3 regions of the Desulfovibrio sp. SGI.169 genome follow, and region 3 is predicted to be linked to each of the others. Evidence: predicted binding sites of a transcription regulator. Region 3 holds the regulator's gene; each other region holds the start of a gene.
The links. The regulator sigma-54, encoded in region 3, starts transcription at its own class of promoters, with help from an activator protein. The targets are predictions, from matches to a motif close to CTGGCACGGNNNNTGCTT.
Positions count from the first base shown of each region.

Region 1: ACQRA4_RS09260 (DVU0150 family protein) is a predicted target of sigma-54. The motif match lies at 3,162-3,179, and genes of this name have one in related genera.
Region 2: ACQRA4_RS10025 (periplasmic heavy metal sensor) is a predicted target of sigma-54. The motif match lies at 4,228-4,245, and genes of this name have one in related genera.

Region 1 covers NZ_JBNPLS010000016.1:22,411-28,319, reverse strand. The annotation lists gene ACQRA4_RS09280 (AAA family ATPase) at 1-166, shown strand, start outside; gene ACQRA4_RS09275 (hypothetical protein) at 689-1,000, opposite strand; gene ACQRA4_RS09270 (DUF4881 domain-containing protein) at 1,092-1,682, opposite strand; gene ACQRA4_RS09265 (sulfite exporter TauE/SafE family protein) at 1,693-2,754, opposite strand; gene ACQRA4_RS09260 (DVU0150 family protein) at 2,773-3,078, opposite strand; gene ACQRA4_RS09255 (sigma 54-interacting transcriptional regulator) at 3,305-5,884, shown strand; gene ACQRA4_RS09250 (PEP/pyruvate-binding domain-containing protein) at 5,884-5,909, shown strand, end outside.
Region 2 covers NZ_JBNPLS010000019.1:24,803-30,711, forward strand. The annotation lists gene ACQRA4_RS10005 (IS1595 family transposase) at 1-620, shown strand, start outside; gene speB (agmatinase) at 1,176-2,072, shown strand; gene panB (3-methyl-2-oxobutanoate hydroxymethyltransferase) at 2,069-2,899, shown strand; gene ACQRA4_RS10020 (GNAT family N-acetyltransferase) at 2,954-3,478, opposite strand; gene ACQRA4_RS10025 (periplasmic heavy metal sensor) at 3,635-4,126, opposite strand; gene ACQRA4_RS10030 (ATP-binding protein) at 4,549-5,909, shown strand, end outside.
Region 3 covers NZ_JBNPLS010000020.1:289-6,197, forward strand. The annotation lists gene ACQRA4_RS10140 (hypothetical protein) at 85-594, opposite strand; gene ACQRA4_RS10145 (PTS sugar transporter subunit IIB) at 775-1,233, opposite strand; gene ACQRA4_RS10150 (PTS sugar transporter subunit IIA) at 1,237-1,680, opposite strand; gene rapZ (RNase adapter RapZ) at 1,715-2,662, opposite strand; gene hpf (ribosome hibernation-promoting factor, HPF/YfiA family) at 2,732-3,271, opposite strand; gene rpoN (RNA polymerase factor sigma-54) at 3,308-4,735, opposite strand; gene ACQRA4_RS10170 (CTP synthase) at 5,143-5,909, opposite strand, start outside.

The sequences.
Region 1 (5,909 bases), on a different contig from region 3:
CGAGCGCACGGCGCGGGCCTTCGCGGAACTGACCGACGGCAGGGAAGGCCCGGCCCATCAGTTGCTCTACTTCACCTGCCAGCCGCATATGGTGGATGTGCTGCGGGCCGCCGAACCCGGCGCGGCTCTGTTCAGGGTGGAAAACGGCGCCATTGCGGCCGATTGAAACACGGCATCTCATTGACGGCCTTTTCTGAAAACCTGCTGTCGCTTTCCGTGGCGACCGCGGCCCTCTCGCAGGAAGCGCGGGCGGGGATGCGCGTCAAAAGCCCCTGATCGGCAACCGTGAGCGCCGTTCAGGGCTTTCTTTTTGCGAAAAACAGACGCCTTGTGATTCGCCGCGCGGCATGAGGGATATTCAGGCTCATGTCAGGTTCACGCCGAACGCTCTGACAGTTTCTTCCGCATCGCGCCCGCTGGCCTTTTTGCCCATGGCCTCTTCAATCAAGTCAAGTAGCGCCTTTGCCCGACCAGTGATGAATTTGCCAAAGTCGTCCGCGCGAAGGTTTGACGGATCAATAAGGCGCGATTGAAGATGCTCATCGGGGGCTGCCGCGTTTACGCAGGCTTGCGATCCGATTCAGATAGCCGGATGGAGCCTCCATCCATTTGCCTGTGAAAACCGGCTGAATATAATCTGCGGGCAGAGCTGGCGCCGCAGACGGGCAAAAGGCAAAGTGCGACAGCCTTAGCGGAAAAGCAGAGTCGGACGCTCGGCCTCGGTCAAGACGCGCCACCGTACCAGGCGGCGGCCCAGCCTGGGCAGATCCACCAGGCTTTCCTGTTCCGCCGGAAAACGGCGGGCAATCTGGCGGGTCAGGAACAGCGCGCCAATCCAGAGGGGGATGGTGATGCCGAAAAACCAGAGGCAGAATGTGGACAAAGACGAGGCGGGGCTGTGCCCGGCCTGGTACATGGCCAGAAAAACGGCTCCGAGCATCAGCAGGTTGGCAATGATTCGGGTCACGCTGACATACAGGCTGCGTTTGTAGCTGTTCATCACGGCTCCCTTGAGATCAAAAGACGCGTTGCGGCGCATGATCGGCCGGGACGGCGCATGTTCGCCGCCCCGGCCGAATTTTGTTCAGAACCTAGCGCTTGAAGATGTTGGTCTTGCTGATGTTCATGAAGCGCAGGGCCTGGTGCTTGGCGTTTTCCTTATAGTAAAAACGCACTTCGTCGCCCGCTTCCCAGGTTTCCGGCGGCAGGTTGAGCTTGTCCGCGGGAACCTTGAAGGTCACCAGCGCCTGCAGGCGTCTGGAGTATTCGGTGACGGTCTGCTTTTCCATGTCGATGACAGGGAACTTCTTGCCAGCCACCATGGGGTGCGTGGGTCTGATGTTCATCTGCTTGTTCACAAATTCCACATTCAGCACTTCCAGCGACTTGCTTTCAGGCACATAGATGGTGACGGTGCTCTTTTCCAGATCAAACATCACGCGACCGCCAGGCATGGGCAGGGGGCCGATTTCAGTGGGTTCGGCGGGCAACAGATAGGTGGCGACGCCGCCATTGTAATGCGGGTTGCGCTGATCGTGATTGGTGTCCAGCACAATGGTCACGCTTTTGCCGGCGGGATCAAAGGCCACGCAGCGTCCTTGTTCCACCTGGCCGAAATCGCAGGCCGCGAGGGCGAGGGAAAGGGCCAGTACCAGCATGAGCAACAGAGTACGTATTTTCATGTTTTGCCTCCTAGCTGCCGGCCTGTTGCTTCTTGGCGGCCAGTTCCGCCTTGGCGCCCTGCACCATGCGGATGGTGATGTAGATGGAGATGGCGCTCACGAAGCCCAGCACCACCACGGTAGCCACGCCATTGATGAAACCGCTGTGGGCGGGGAAGTACGGCTGGATCAGCTTGAGCACAACGGAGCACAGACAGCCGATGACGGCCAGACCGAAGGCGATGCGGATGCCGTAACCCTTGATGTACTTGGTGGCCACAGCGCCGATCTGCGCGCCCACGGCAGCGCCGATGAGCATGATCAACGCGGCGACCAGTTCGGTGCGGCCCTTGAAGGTATAGGAGGCCGCGCCGTACAGGCCCGAAATGGCCACTTCAAAGAGGTCAGTGCCCACGGCCACATGGGTGGGGCAGCCGACCAGGTAAACCAGGGCGGGCATGCGGATCAGGCCGCCGCCGATGCCCAGAATGCCGGCCAGCCAGCCGGTGGCCAGGCTCACAAAGATGGGCAGCCACGCCGAGCAGGTGATGCCGGCGGCATGGAAGTGCATCATGGGCGGAATTTTGATGGCATGCAGCTTGGAGGCCCAGTCGATGCCGGTGGCGTCCTTGGCGAGCTGCTCGCCGCGGGCGGCGGCTTCGCGCTCCTTCCTGCGCCGCAGGGCCACGTCATGGAAGACCATCCAGGCGATGGAGATCAGCAGCGCCACATACAGCCAGCGCACAACCTTGTCCACGGAACCGATGCGCTCCAGCCACATGATCATCTGGGCGCCTATTTCCACGCCCACGATGGTGCCCGCCAGCATGGTCAGGCCCAGTTTGTAGTCCACATTGCCGAACTTGCCGTGCCGCATGGTGGAAATCAGGGATTTGCCGGCCATATGGGCCACGTCGGTACCGATGGCAAAAGCCATGGGAAAGCCCAGAATGTTCAGGCCGGGGGTCACCATCCATGCGCCGCCCATACCGAAGAAGCCGCCGATAATGCCGACGCCCAGCCCGAGAATGATCAGTCCGGGCCAGAAAATCGTCACGCCGGAAATGGGCATCAAGACATACAACCAATCCATATCTGCCTCCTTTCCGGCCTAGTGCTCGGCCAGTTCGCGATGTTTGAGGTCAATGCCGATGTGCGACATGACGATGTCCGCCAGCACGCCGAAAATACAGCCGGTGATGGGAATGATGATGATCGTCAGAATGGTGAAGTACAGATGGCTGTCATTGTACATCTGCGCCCACCACAGCATAATGCCGTCCAGCCGTCTTGTGTCGGCCACAATGACGACGTTGGCGGCGGCTTTCTTGGCGGCCATAGCCACTGACGGCATAAACACGAGCAACGTCAGCGCGCACCCTGTGAGCCAGCTCCATAAACTGCGCATTTTTTTCATGGCATCCTCCACATTGTTTTGTTCCTTTTCCAGGCGGACAAACCGCCGGGCAAACCACATGCCGCTGCAATTTGTGAAAAGAATAGCAAATGCCGTGCCACTGCGTGATTTCAAGGTTTTTTGCGTATTATTTCACAGGATACCCTTTATACTCTTGTCAAAAAAATATTTACTCTTTATACCTGAATCAAGGCTTGCGCTTTTTTGCGCAATCAAGGGGAGGGACATGCGCTTTTTCGGCTACCTCGTCGGCGGCAATTCGGTGGAAACCGCCTCCTTTTTTGTAAATCGCAGCCTGACAAGCCGCATGTTGCTGCTGGGCCTGCCGCTGCTGGCGGCTGTTCTCGCGCTGATTTTTTTCGTGACGGGCGGCAGTCTCGCAAACGTCGTCAATCGCGCAATAGCGCGCAACGCAGAGTTGCAAACCCAGGCCATGAGCCTCGCGCTGGAGCAGACTCTGGTGGAAACGCGCAACCAGCTGCTGATTCTGGCCGCCGGCTCCATGGACAGGCAGGAAATGGCGCGCCGTCTCAGATTCCGCTCCCGCGCGGACGGTCTGCCCTACCGCGAAGTGGCCTTCATGGGCCTGAGCCCTGAAAGCCGCTACCTTCTCTTGAGCTACGGCGGCGAGATTATCTCCGTGCCTCCCCGCATAGCGCTGGACGCCCCGGCCGGCCCCTTTCACAACATCAGTCCGGGCCAGCGGCCCGGCCATGTGAATGTAAGCCAGCCCCAGGAAGTGGTCTATTCCATGGTGCCCATTGACAAGTCGCTGCAAAGCCTGTCCTTTTATGTACTGCGCTTTTCCACCCCCATTTATGACGCGGCCGGTAATTTTCAGGGCATCCTGATTCTTTCGCTGGATCTTACCGCGCTGCGCGACACCATGTCGCTCTACTCCTCGCCGGAAGCGCCCATCAGCGCGGGGGAAAAAACCCAGGCGCTCAGTCTTTTTTTCGATCAGGAAGGCTGGATGCTCTTTCAGTCTGAACCTCCCGGCGACAATTCCGGTGAAAAAAGCCTGCGTTCCGACGCTGTGCGGGCTGGTTTTCGCGGCGATTTCGGTCGCCCCGGTTTCAGCGCGGCCTTCCGCCCCGGGCCGGAGCATCTCAATTACTGGAGCATGGTGGCCGAAGTGCAGGCGGGGCGGCCAGGCCGGCTCCAGCTTTCAGAAGCCGGTGCGGCCTGGAATAACGGCCAGGTGCAGGTGGAAAGCGTCAGCTACGCGCCGGTGACCTTCATGCCCAACCCTGAAGGCCCGCGCGTGGTGGTCGGCGGGCTGGCCATGCTGGACGGCAGTTTCGCATCCACACATGCGGGTATGCGGCTATTGAGCATTTATGCCTTCTGTTTTCTGGGCGGGCTGCTTCTGCTGGGCCTGAGTCTCTGCTGGCTCGCCCGCAACATGGGCGGAAGCCTCAATTTGCTTTCCAGCGAGCTGCGCAGCCGCAATGAAGACGGCAGCGCCGAGGCCCTGAACCTGCCCCCGCTGCCGCTGGAACTGGAAAAAATCAGACAGAATGTGGACATGCTGCTGGAACGGCTGCGCACGGCCAGGGCCGACCAGATATCCCAAGCGGCGGCACGGAACGCGCAACGGCGGAAGGAGCCAGTGGAGGATCTGCCCGATCCGGCCGACCTGCCGGCCCGCGGCCTGGTGGGAGCCTCTCTGCCCATGCAGGCGCTGTACGGGCAGATTCGGAAAGCTTCCCAGGTGCTGGCCGATGTGCTGATCGTGGGCGAGACAGGCACCGGCAAGGAACTGGTGTCCGAATCCATCCACAGTCTGAGCGCCCGCGCCGACGGCCCTTTCATCACCATCAATTGCGGCGCGCTGGACGAGGCATTGCTCATGGATACCCTTTTCGGCCACGTCAAGGGCGCCTTCACCGAGGCCAGACAGGCGCGCAAGGGGGCCTTTCTGGCCGCCGAAGGCGGCACCCTGATGCTGGACGAGGTGGGCAATGCCGCCCCCAAAGTTCAGCAGGCCCTGTTGAGGGCGCTCTCCACCCGGCGCATCCGCCCCCTAGGTTCGGATCACGACGTGCCTTTTGACACCCGAATCATCGCGGCCACCAACGCGGAACTGCGGGGCGACGGGCGGGATGGCTCCTTCCGCGACGACCTGTACTACCGGCTGGCCGTCATCACCATCCGCACACCTCCCTTGCGGCAGCGTAAAGAGGATATTCCTGCCCTGACGGTTCATTTCATGCGCGAGGCCGTGAACACCGGCGAGCCGGGCATGCCCGTCGCCATTCCCCGCATCAGTCGCGGCGCGCTGGAAAAACTCATGCGCCACCACTGGCCCGGCAATGTGCGCGAACTGAAAAACACCCTGACCAGAGCCTTGACCTTTTGCGACGGCAATCTGATTCTGGCGGAGAACATTCAGCTCGCCCCCGGCGGCCAGCAGGCGGAAAGCGCGCCGGGCGACAAGCATTCGTGGGAAAATGAAACTCCGGCAAAAGCGCACGCGGAGGAACGGAGCGCGCGCCGGGATTCGACGGCGCATCCGCCTCCGCTTTCAACGCGGGACAGGGATGCGGCGTCGTCCGCCTCGCCTCCGGGGCAGCTCAACCAGCGCCAGCGAGAGCTGCTGCCGCGCCTGACGGCCCTGGGCAGCGTGAGTCGCCAAGAATATCAGAACCTGGCGGGCAAGGATATTTCCATGCGCACGGCGCAATACGATTTGCGGCAGATGGTGCGGCTGGGCCTGATGCGCAAGGAAGGACGCGGCCCGGCCCAGCGCTATGTGATCGTGCAGCCCGGCGGGCAGACGCCGGCCGGCAAAGGACGCGCCTGATGAATGCCGTACAGACATTGCGAAA
Region 2 (5,909 bases), on a different contig from region 3:
AGCAATCTGAGCTGATTCGCTTTTTTGTTGCGGGAGCAACGGCTCGTGCGGCAGGAGAAATTGTAGGTGTCCATCGCAATACGGCAACCTCGTATTTTATGCGCCTGCGACGCCTGATTGCCACGCATTTGCCCAGTTATCGTTTGTCTGGAGAAGTTGAAGCGGATGAAAGCTATTTTGGCGGGGTACGAAAAGGGAAACGCGGGCGTGGAGCCGCCGGGAAAATAGCAGTTTTCGGGTTACTGAAGCGTAATGACAAGGTTTACACGGCCATAATTCCCAACGCATGCACCGCAACGCTGATGCCGATTATCGAGGAGCGAGTTGAGCCGGACAGTATCGTGTACACTGATACTTTCAAGGCATATAATGCCCTGGACATCAGCGGGTTCCATCACCACCGAATCAATCATTCAAGGCAGTTTGCGGAACAAGCTAACCATATCAATGGGATAGAAAATTTTTGGAATCAAGCGAAAAGGCATTTGCGGCGTTTCAACGGCATAACACCGGAACATTTTTATTGGTTCCTGAAGGAGTGTGAATGGCGGTTCAATGGAGGCAACCATCGAAAGCTTCTATCTCAGCTAATTCATTGGGTTAATAGGGCTAAACATTAGCCTTAACTAGGACAGCCCCCAAACTTTTTATCTCCATTTGAATGAATGTGAGTTTCGGTTACTCATAGGCAAGAGGACATTTGCCTTCTGGTGCTAAAACCGCTCAGGGAAAATCCTCTTTACTAGTCAAGAACCAGTCTTATTCTGGGGGTTCTTGTGGCGACAGCCCCGCCCTTCGTTGCGCTTCGGGCGGCGTGCGGAAAAATCTCCCTTTTTTACTGACAAACAAAACCCATGACGTATTTTTACTGGGGTTTAAGCCTAGAACAGATGGCCTTCTTGCGACGGAATAATTTTTTGTACGTCTGAAGCTTGCGAGGCTGCGTCGGAGGCGGGCGGGTTTAAAATTTTTAACGATCCGGCAAACGAGTCACAAATTTTTATGTTATATTTCATTAAGTTAAAAGAACTTCCAAAAGTTTCTAATTTGGCATGCCTGTTGCAGTATAAAAAGTACCTTCCTTTCTTTTGCTGACAGCCTCCTCCAAATAAAGCGGCCTGCCTCCCCAAGCGGGCCGTTTTTTATGCCGGGCCCTTTTTATGGACGGAAACAGCATGGATCAGCAGCATTTTCTTGCTTCGGAATATGCCCCGGCCCAGGCCGGGGAGGCGGCTTTTCACATCATCCCCGCGCCGCTGGAGCGCAGCGTCTCTTACGGCGGCGGCGCGGCCAGGGGGCCGGCGGCCCTGCTGGCCGCCTCCCAGCAGCTGGAAGCCTGGGAAAGCGGCCTTGCGCCGGGCGAGTCAGGTTTTTATACCGCCCCCGCCGTGGATTGCTCCGGCGCGGTGGAAGCCGTGCTGGCCCGCATTGAGGCAGCCGCGCTCCATGCCCTGGACTGCGGGGCCGTGCCCGTGCTGCTGGGCGGCGAGCACAGCGTGAGCCTGGGCGCATTGCGCGCTCTGGCCCGGCGGGCCAGGGAAGCCGGCGAGCCGTTCGGCGTTATCCAGTTTGACGCGCATGCGGACCTGCGGGCCGAATACGAGGGCGACCCCTTTTCCCACGCCTGCGTCATGCGCCGGGCCGTGGCTGATCTGGGCCTGCCCCTGGCGCAATTTGCGGTGCGCGACATGAGCCGGGAAGAGGCCGAAGCGCGCAGGCTCTACAATGTCACCCATTACGACGCCTATTTTCTGGCGCGCGTGGGCCTGCCGGAACAGCCCCTGCCTGGGGATTTTCCGCGCCACATCTACATCAGCTTTGATGTGGACGGGCTGGATTCGTCCCTGATGCCCGCCACGGGCACGCCTTCGCCGGGCGGCATTTCCTGGCGCGAGGCCCAGTTCATTCTGGAGCGCTGCGTCCGGGGGCGGGAGGTCGTGGGCTTGGACGTGGTTGAGCTGGCCCCCATTCCCGGTCTGCACCACGCGGATTTTACCGCCGCCAAGCTGACGCATCTGCTTATGGCTCTGGCCCTGCAAAGCCGGAGCCCCCTACAGGGAGAAGACGCATGAAAAACACCGTCGCCACGTTCAGGCAGGCCAAGGGCAAAGAAAAGCTGACCATGCTCACGGCCTATGATTACAGCATCGCCCGGCTCATGGACCAGACCGGCATCAACGCCCTGCTGGTGGGGGATTCGCTGGGCATGGTCATGCTGGGCCATGCGGACACCTTGTCCGTGACCCTGGAGGATATGATCCGGCATTGCGCGGCCGTGGCGCGCGGCGCGCAATCGGCCCTGGTGATCTGCGACATGCCTTTCATGAGCTGCCAGGTGGGCGTGGCCGATACCGTGCGCAACGCCGGGCGGCTGGTCAAGGAAGGCCGGGCCCAGGCCGTCAAGCTGGAGGGCGGCGCGGATTTTTGCGACGAGGTGCGCGCCCTGGTGCGGGCCTCCATTCCGGTCATGGGGCATCTGGGCCTCACGCCGCAATCGGTCAACGCCCTGGGCGGCTACAAAGTGCAGGGCAAAAGCCTGGCCGCGGCCCAGAAACTGCTGGACGACGCCCGCGCCGTGCAGGAGGCCGGGGCTTTTTCCCTGGTGCTGGAATGTGTGCCCGCCGCGTTGGCCGCCCGCATCACGCGGGAGCTGGAAATTCCGGTCATCGGCATCGGCGCGGGGCCGGAGTGCGACGGTCAGGTGCTGGTCTGGCAGGACATGCTGGGCCTCAACGACGGCGGAACCGCCAGGTTTGTCAAACGCTTCGGCGCGGTGGGCGAGGCCGCGCGCGCGGCCTTCATGGACTATGCGCGGGAAGTGCGGCAGGGGGCCTACCCCGCGCCGGAACACTGCTACACCATGGAAGGCGAGGCCGAGCTGCTGGAAAAACTCTACTGACGTTGCGGCGCGCATGTCGCGCGGCGGCATGCGCGCTGTCCGACGGAATGGCGTTTATGCCCCCTTTTCCAGGAAAAAGGCCGGAGAGTATTCCACCAGGCCGCTCAGGCGGCCTGTGCCGCCGAGCCGGATGGCCATAAAGGCTTCCTCCGGCGCGTCAAAAGGGGAAGCGAGGCCGAAAACGGATGCGGGCTGGTAGCCGAAACGCGCATAATAGCCCGCATGACCCAGCAGAATCACAAATTCCCAGCCCAGAGCGCGGGCAAGTTCGTGGCCGCGCCGGACAAGGGCGCCGCCTATGCCCAGACCGCGGCGCGACGGCAGCACAGCCAGCGGGGCCAGGGCCAGGGCCGCCGCATTGCCGACCTTCAGCCTGCTGAACATGACATGGCCGACAATGCGGCCGTCTTCTTCCGCCACAAGACTCAGCTGGGGGATATACTCCCGTGAACGGCGCAGGCGATCAACAAGATGGTGTTCGTCGCCGTCGGCGTGCTGGGCGCGCGCAAAGGCGCGGCGCACCAGGTCGTGAATGGCGGGAAAGTCCTCCGGGGATTCAGGGCGGATAGTAACCGGCATATGTGCCCTCATGGCGGCGCGCACTGTCAGCGCCCGCCGCCGACAGTCCATTGCCGCATTGAAAAGGATTTACGGCAACGGGCGGAAATTTCCGCCCGTTGCCGTGTATTGTGTTCAGGAGGCGTTTTTCAGGGCCGCGCTCTGAAAGGCGTATTTTCAGTTCCCCTGTCTCCAGCAGCCGCCGCGTCCGCCGTAACCGCCATGACCGTGACCGCCGTGGCGCATGCCCATGTCGTGGTCATAACCCATGTGGCCGTATCCGGGGCCCATGTGGCCACACGCCGTGGGCAGGCCCTCTTTGTCGAGCTGCGCCCGGAGGTCGACGCGGGCGGCAAGCATCTTGCCGCGCAGCTCGCCGATTTCTTTGGACAGGCTTTCAATTTTACCCTTGTCGGGCGAGGGGCTGCTCATCTGGGCGTCCAGTTCGGCGCGCTTGGTGATCAGAGCCTGGCGAACGGAGTCCATTTTCGCATAATGGCTGTTGAAAATGCTTTGGGCCTTTTCCCTCTGCTCCGGCGAGAGGGGGGCATTGTAGCGGGGGCCGCCGGCGCAGTCGTCATAACCGCGCGCCTGGCTGATGCCGGCGAAGCCCAGAACAAGCATCGCCGCAAGGGCCAGAGTCGTTGTGCGCAGAGTCGTCTTTTTCATTGTGTTCTCCAGAGGGTTTGTGTGCGAAACCGTCGCGGCGCGCACAGCTTGTCATATATTTTGGCGTTCGCGCTGATGTTTCAGGCGAACCGCCCGATATAAAGCAAAGCGCGTGCCGTTTGCATCAACATATTGAAATAAAATAAATAATTAAAAAGTACTGCCTCAAATGTTGTCCGTAACGCGGGAAAGGCGTAACCTTTTTACCCGCTGACGGGTAAAAAGGTTACGCGCATGGCCTGAGGGCGTGGAAACGGCTGATATGGAAACCGCGCCGCGTAACGGCCGCCCGCGCTTGCGGCATTCAGGGGCGGCGCGGGCATGAAATTTGTAAATAATACGGACGCGGCGGTTCATATTTGATTCTGGATATGTTCAGGGCGACAATGCCCTGAAGGCAATCCGCCTTGTACAGGGATAGTATGCAAAAGCGCCACGCGACGCTCTCTCACGAGGAACAGCGGCGACATACACGGTTTTTCTGGCGGGCGCTGGCCGGGCTGGCCCTGGCGGGCATATGCGCCACGGCCATGATGGTCGCGCGCGGGGCCGAGCAGGAAAAGCGCCAGCTGCTGGACAATATGCAGGGCCGGGCCGATGTGCTGATCTGGGCTTTGGAGGGCAGCGCCCGCTCTTTCGGCCACATGCGCCAGAACCCCATGCTGAATCTGGTGGCGGAAGTGGCCAGACAGCCGGGCGTGGCTTATATCGCCCTGGTGGATGCGGACGGGCGGATACTGCTGCACAGCGACCCCGCTCTGGCGGGCGCGCTGCTCTATGACAGCGAGACCCTGCGCGGCCTGCGTGTAAGCGACAGTTCCCAAAGCCGTTTCGTGCCGGGCGACCCTGATCTGTTCGAAACCTACAAAACCTTCACGCCTTCCCGGCCCCGCGCGGGCGGCATGGGGCACATGCGGCGGCATATGGCGGGCGGCGGGCACGCCATGCCGTGGGCGAATCCGGCGGAGGGCCAAGCCGTCTTCGTGGGGCTGGACGCCTCGCACTTTGCGGAAAGGCTGCATGAATACGTTTTTCATCTCAGCGTCATAGCCGGGCTTGTGACGCTGGCGGTTCTGGGCGGCGTCGTGCTGCTGTTCTACATTCAGAATTACCGTTTTTCCAGAAGAATGCTGGAGGATACGCGGGCTCTGGCCGCGCAGGTCATTGACAGCCTGCCCGCCGCGCTGGTGGTGACGGACCCGCATGGGCGCATCTCGCTGAGCAACCGCCACGGCCTGGAAATGCTGGGGCTTTCCGGGCGGGAAAAGGAGCCGCTTTCCCTGCATGACGCGCCGTCGCTGAACTGGCAGGCCCTGATGGACGAGCTGGATGCCGGCGCTGTCATTCTGGAACGGGACATGGATCTGTTCCGTTCCAGGGCCAAGCCGTTGCCGGTCAGCCTCAGCGCCGCGAAAATCATCGGCAGTGAACAGAGCTTTCTGGGCTATCTGTTCATTCTGCGCGACCTGGGGGAGATACGCAGACTTCAGAAACAGCTTCGGCAGAGCGAGCGGCTTTCCGCGTTGGGCAATCTGGCCGCAGGGGTGGCCCATGAAATCCGCAATCCGCTCAGTTCCATCAAGGGCTATGCCACCTATCTGACCGAGAAGCTGAAAAACGACAAAATGGCCTATGCCACGGGGCATATTCTGATTCAGGAGACCGAGCGCCTGAATCGCGTCATGTCGGATCTGCTGAGCGTGGCCAGGCCGTTGGAGCTGCGCTTGAAACCGGTGCGCGTGGAAGGCGTGCTCAGGCAGGCCGCGCGGCTGATCGCCCCGGA
Region 3 (5,909 bases):
TAATGCGCATGTCAAGAACAGGCCCGACGCCCTCTGCATACGGGGAGCGGGATGCTGCAAAAAGCGGTGGAAGTCGCGCGCGTCTCAGACCAGCCCGCTCTCTTCGGCCCAGAGCAGCAGGGCGAGAGTTCCCAGGCTGCCGATCAACATCATATAGGCACGCCGGGTGCGCAGCGAAAGCACCGCACCCATCAAGGCCGCCACATACAACATGGGCCAGTTCAGCAGCATAAGACGCGGCAGGGTCTGACACGCCGTCAGGATGGAGAGCAGACAGAAGAGCAGCGCATAGCACAGAACAAATAACAAGAACTGCAAAACGGCCCGGAGTGACATGATGCGCAGCACAGCGCCCGCAGGCGCAAGCGAATGGCCGCCACCGGCGCACCATGATTCCACCCTGTCCACCAGCCGGTTTTCATGGATGCGCAGACTGCGTTCCAAAAAAGCGCCCAGATACGCGGCAAGCATGACCAAAATCAGGGGCAGCAACAGTTCCCCCGGCTGATTCAGATCGAAATGCGCGGCCAGAGGAAAAAGCAGCAGAAAACTCAGACTGCCGAAGGGGGGCACTACACTGCCCAGCTCCAGCACATCCAGCCAGAGTAATTCACATATAATGCCAAGAGACAGGGCCAGTGCCCAGTCAGAAGTGCAGACGCCCGCAATCAGCGCCAGGCAAAGGGGTCTGTCCAGCAGGCCGACAATACAGGAAGAGCGCGCCGCCCCCGCCAGGACAAAAAAAAAGCGTACGGCAACCCTGTCTGCATCAGCTCAGAGAAGTTGATCATAAGAGTCTCGCACGTTTTCAGTAGGCACACAACGAAAGTCCAACTGCACAAGATGTTGTCTGATTATCCGCAAGTCTTCCCTGTCCCGCCCGGAAAGCGCCACATGCGGCAACAACTGCAACTTGTCCGGCCCGTAATGAAGATTGCCCATATTCAACACCGACATTTCAACGCCGTCATCACAAGCCCGGCGGGCGTCCTGACAGTTGGCGAACAGCACAAAACTGTCTTCGCCGCACATATCCAGCGTTGCCGCCAATTCGCATACAGGGATAAAATGAGTGCTTACCCGCTGGGGAACGGCCAGTTCCACAATCTGCTGGCGCAACATATCCGCAGCCAGCTCGTCATTGGCCACAATAAGATGTTTGCTCCCGGTATACGGCAGCCAGGCTTCAATGACCTGACCATGCACCAGGCGGTTGTCCACACGAAACCACATATATCAATCGCCCGATTTGTCGCGGGCCTTGTTGCGCAGCATACTGCCGGCCACCACAATGCCCTTGGCCCCGGCCTCGCCGGCAATCTGGGCCAGCTCATCCAGCGGCTTGTCGCGTGACGTGAAAACTTTCAGCAGCATGGGCAGATTGACGCCCGTGACAACCTCCACCTTATGGCTGCCCAGCAGGGAAAGCGCCAGATTGGTGGGCGTGCCGCCAAACATATCAGTCAAGATGATGACGCCCGCGCCCTTGTCAAGACGCTGGGCCGCATCGTCCAGGCGGCGTACTGTCTCGGAAACTTCATGCGCAACATCAACACTGATGGAACTACAGTCGCTCAACGGGCCCAGAATGAACTCGGCAGTGCGCAGCATGGCTGAACCGTAGTCCGCATGCGCAACCAGAATTATTCCGACTTGTGCCGTCTTGTTTTCATCCGTCATGGCATTCCTCGCGGGTCACAGCCTGCCAGCTTTTTCAGCCAAGTTCAAGATGCCGGTGCTCCAGAGAAGCCGGATAGTCCGCCTGCCGGAGCGCCTGCGCCAGTTCCTCCGCCATAGCCACAGAACGGTGCCGCCCTCCGGTGCAGCCCACGGCAATGGTGACGCGGTAACGGCCTTCGGCCTCCATCAGCGGCAGTATAAAAAGAAGCAGATCCAGCAGTTTCTTGCGAAATTCCACTGCGCTGGCCGAGGCGAAAACATAGTCGGAGACGGCCTTGTCTTTGCCGCACAGCGGGCGCAAATCTTCCACAAAATATGGATTGGACAGGAAACGCAAATCAAAAACCATGTCCGCTTCGCGGGGAACCCCGTACTTGAAGCCAAAGGAAATTACATTGACGCGTATGGCGCGCAAATTTTCCTTGTTGCCGCTCCAGCGCTTCTGAATGGAACGCCGCAGGTCATGGATGGAAAAACGCGAAGTGTCGATGACCAGATCAGCCATTTCCCGCAGGACACGCAGGCGGTTGCGCTCGGCGGCAAGAGCGGCCTCAAGGCCCATGCCCTCGCGTTCCAGAGGATGCGGGCGGCGGGTGGTGGCGTAGCGTCGCATGAGCACCTGCGCCTCAGCCTCCAGAAACAGCAACAGCGGTCGGATGCCCCTGGCGGCCATGACGCTCAACGCATCGTTGATTTCATCCAAAAAATTGCTCTGGCGCATGTCCATGCCCAGGGCAATGCCCCGGAAATGGCTCATGGAAGACCGCTCCATCATGCCGGCCATTTCCGGCGCCAGGCTCGCGGGCAGACCGTCAACGGTAAAATAGCGCAAGTCCTCAAAGACTTGCAGAGCGGTGCTTTTACCGGCGCCGGAAAGGCCGGTGACAATGCAAACCTGCACGGCGCGTGTGGCGGTTTCGGAACCGACCCCGGTCAAATCCGCGCCGGAAGGCTTGCGACAGGGAGCGTGTGGCGTGTTCATGGCATATTCGCGGACGCCGCCGAACCGGAGCGGAAACCCACCGGCCCGGCGGATCAAACATGGCTCAACCTACAGCACGGGGTCAATCAGGGCATAACCGCTGGTGCGACGCCGGTAGACCACATTGACGCGATTGCTTTCAGCATTGAGAAATACCAGAAACTCGCTGCCGATGGCATCCAGCTGCATCAGCGCCTCATCCAGATGCAACGGCTTGGGGGCGAAGCGGTCTGTACCCACCACGGGCTGATTTTCTTCATGCTGGGCTTCCAGGTTATAGGTGAAGACATCCACCTCAGTGTTGCGGGCCTTGCGGCGCTGCTCCTTGACCCTGGAAACCTGCCGCTTGATCTGAGCCTCCACCTTGTCAACCACAAGATCAATGGCCGCATACATATCGGAAGTCTGCTCTGTGGCATTGATGTGCAGCCCCTCACCGCTGACGGTTACTTCGCAGCGGTGGCGGAACTTGTCCACTGTGAGCACGACGTTTACTTCCAGACCGGCGGATTTGCCGTAAAAACGCCCCAGCTTTTCCATGCGGCGGCGGGCATACTTCTTCAGATGATCGGAGGCCTCAAAGTTCTTGAACGCAAAAGATATATTCATGTTTCCTCCTTGGGATTGCAAAGCACCGCTGCGGGATCAGAAGTGCTCCTTGCGACGTGACGACGAGGGAATATCCAGCGCCGTGCGGTATTTTGCCACAGTGCGGCGGGCTATGTTCACTTTCAGGCGTTCCTTGAGCATCTCGCCGATGCGTTCGTCGCTCAGGGGCCCCTTGGGGTCCTCATCGGCAATAAATTTCTTGATCAGGGCCTTGACGCTTTCCGAGCCGACCTGACTGCCGTCATCCAGCTCAAGACCGCTGTTGAAGAAAAACTTCAGTTCAAAAATTCCGTGAGGCGTGGCCACATATTTATTGCTGGTAATTCTGCTGACCGTGGATTCATGCATGCCGATATCATCGGCTATGTCTTTCAGAATCAGCGGAGCCAGCCTGGTGACGCCGTTCTCAAAAAAAGGCCGCTGATGGCGCACAATGCTTTCCACCACCTTGTACAGCGTGCGCTGACGCTGGTACAGGCTCTTGATCAGCCAAGTGGCCGAACGCATTTTTTCTGCAAAGTATTCCTTTTCCTTGTCCGAGGAGCTTCCCATATCCATGTGATAAAGCGAAGAAAGCTGCAACTGCGGCAGCCCGTCCTCATTGAGCAGAATGACGAATTCATCGCCCATCTTGTAGACAAAGACATCCGGACTCACATAGGTGGGTTCGCCGCCGCCGAAACTCGCGCCGGGCAGCGGGTCAAGACTCTGGATGATATCAAGATATTCCTTGAGTTCCTCCATATCTAGCTTGAACTTGCGCAGCAGCGGCTTGTAGCGCTTGGCCTCCAGGTCTTCCAGGTGGGATTGAACCAGCTCAAGCAAGATGGGGTCACGGTCGTAATTCAGGCTTTTCAGTTGTATCAGCAAGCATTCCCGCGCGTCGCGCGCGGCCACGCCCACGGGATCAAACAGCTGCACGCGCTCCAGCACGGTTCGCACCGCGTCGGAAGAAGATTTGGTCATCTCCGCAATTTCTTCCAGCGTGGCCTGCAAATAGCCGGAGGAAGCCAGATTGCCGATAATGACCTCGCCGATTTCTTTTTGCTCGTCGGTCAGTGTGGAGAGACGCAACTGCCAGAGCAGATGCCCTTCCAGAGAAGGCTTGGCGGCATAGCGGGCTTCCAGAGGTGAAATTTCTTCCGAGGCTTCAAACTCGCGCTGCTGCATCAGGCGGGGAGTGCTGGCAAACTCGCCGAGGTAGTCCTCCCACGAGGCGTCCTTGGCCAATTCTTTGTCATAAACCTCCTCTTCAACGCTGTCCCGGCGCTCGCTTTGGGCAGCCGAATCAACAGCGTCATCGCCGGAAGACTCTTCAAGAAAAGGATTGTCCAGCAGCTCCTGCTGAACGGTCTCCAGCAGCTCCAGACGCGAAAGCTGAAGCAGTTTGATGGCCTGCTGCAGTTGCGGCGTCATGACCAACTGCTGGGCCAATTTCAATTGCTGACGAAGTTCCAGTGCCATGACCGCTCTTTTACGCTGACGAGGTGAAATATTTAACAAATTTTCTATTTACAAGAATTGTGCCACATGCTGACAATTTATGCAATAGCCGAAGGCTGCGACAAGATGCGGTGGAATAGGCCCGCGCCGGCGGTTCGCCCAGACCGGCAGTCTGCTGACCCGCGCGCGAAAAGGGAGACGTTTCGCCTCCCTTTTCGCGCCAGACTATTGACGAAGCACGCTTTGCGATGTTTGCGCCGTTCAGGCCGCTTGCGCGGCTGAAAGACACGAAAAGCAGCCGCTTGCGGCGCGGCAAAGCCGCGCCCCGCTCCTGATTTCCGGGGCTGCCGACACAAGTCGGCAGCCCCGGGGAGGCGAAAAGCCCACCTTTGCGCGCTTCAAGCCCGGCGGCGGGCGGCATCCCGCATTCAGGCCCTGGATTGCCCCTTGGCCGCCTTGATGAACTCGCGGAACAGGGGATGGGCCGCCATGGGACGGGACTTGAACTCAGGGTGAAACTGACAGCCCAAAAACCAGGGATGGTCAGGCAGTTCAATGATTTCCACCAGAGAGTCGTCCGGGGCCGTGCCGCTGAAGATCATGCCCTTCTGTCCCAGAATTTCCTTGAAGGCATTGTTAAATTCGTAGCGGTGGCGATGCCGCTCATCCACCATATCCTTTTTGTACGCCTCATGGGCCCTGGTGCCTGGCTGCACCTTGCAGGGGTAGGAGCCAAGACGCATGGTGCCGCCCTTGTCGCTGCTGGCATCGCGTTTTTCCACATTTTTGGTGCGGAAGTCGAACCACTCGGTCATCAGATAAATAACCTTGTGGTCGGACAGGGGATTAAATTCTTCTGAATTGGCATCTTCCAGACCCGCCGCATGCCGGGCAAACTCAATGACCGCGCACTGCATGCCCAGGCAGATGCCAAAAAAGGGCACACGCTTTTCACGGGCATAGCGGATGGCCGCTATCTTGCCTTCCACGCCGCGATAGCCGAAACCGCCAGGCACCAGAATGCCGTCACAGCCCTCGAACACCGAGGCCGCGTTCCGCTCGGTCACATTCTCGGAATTGACGTAACGCAGCTCCACCGCCACGCGGTTGGCCACGCCGCCGTGAATCAGAGCCTCGTGCAGGCTCTTGTAGGCTTCTTTCAGGTCCACATACTTGCCCACGATGGCGATAGTCA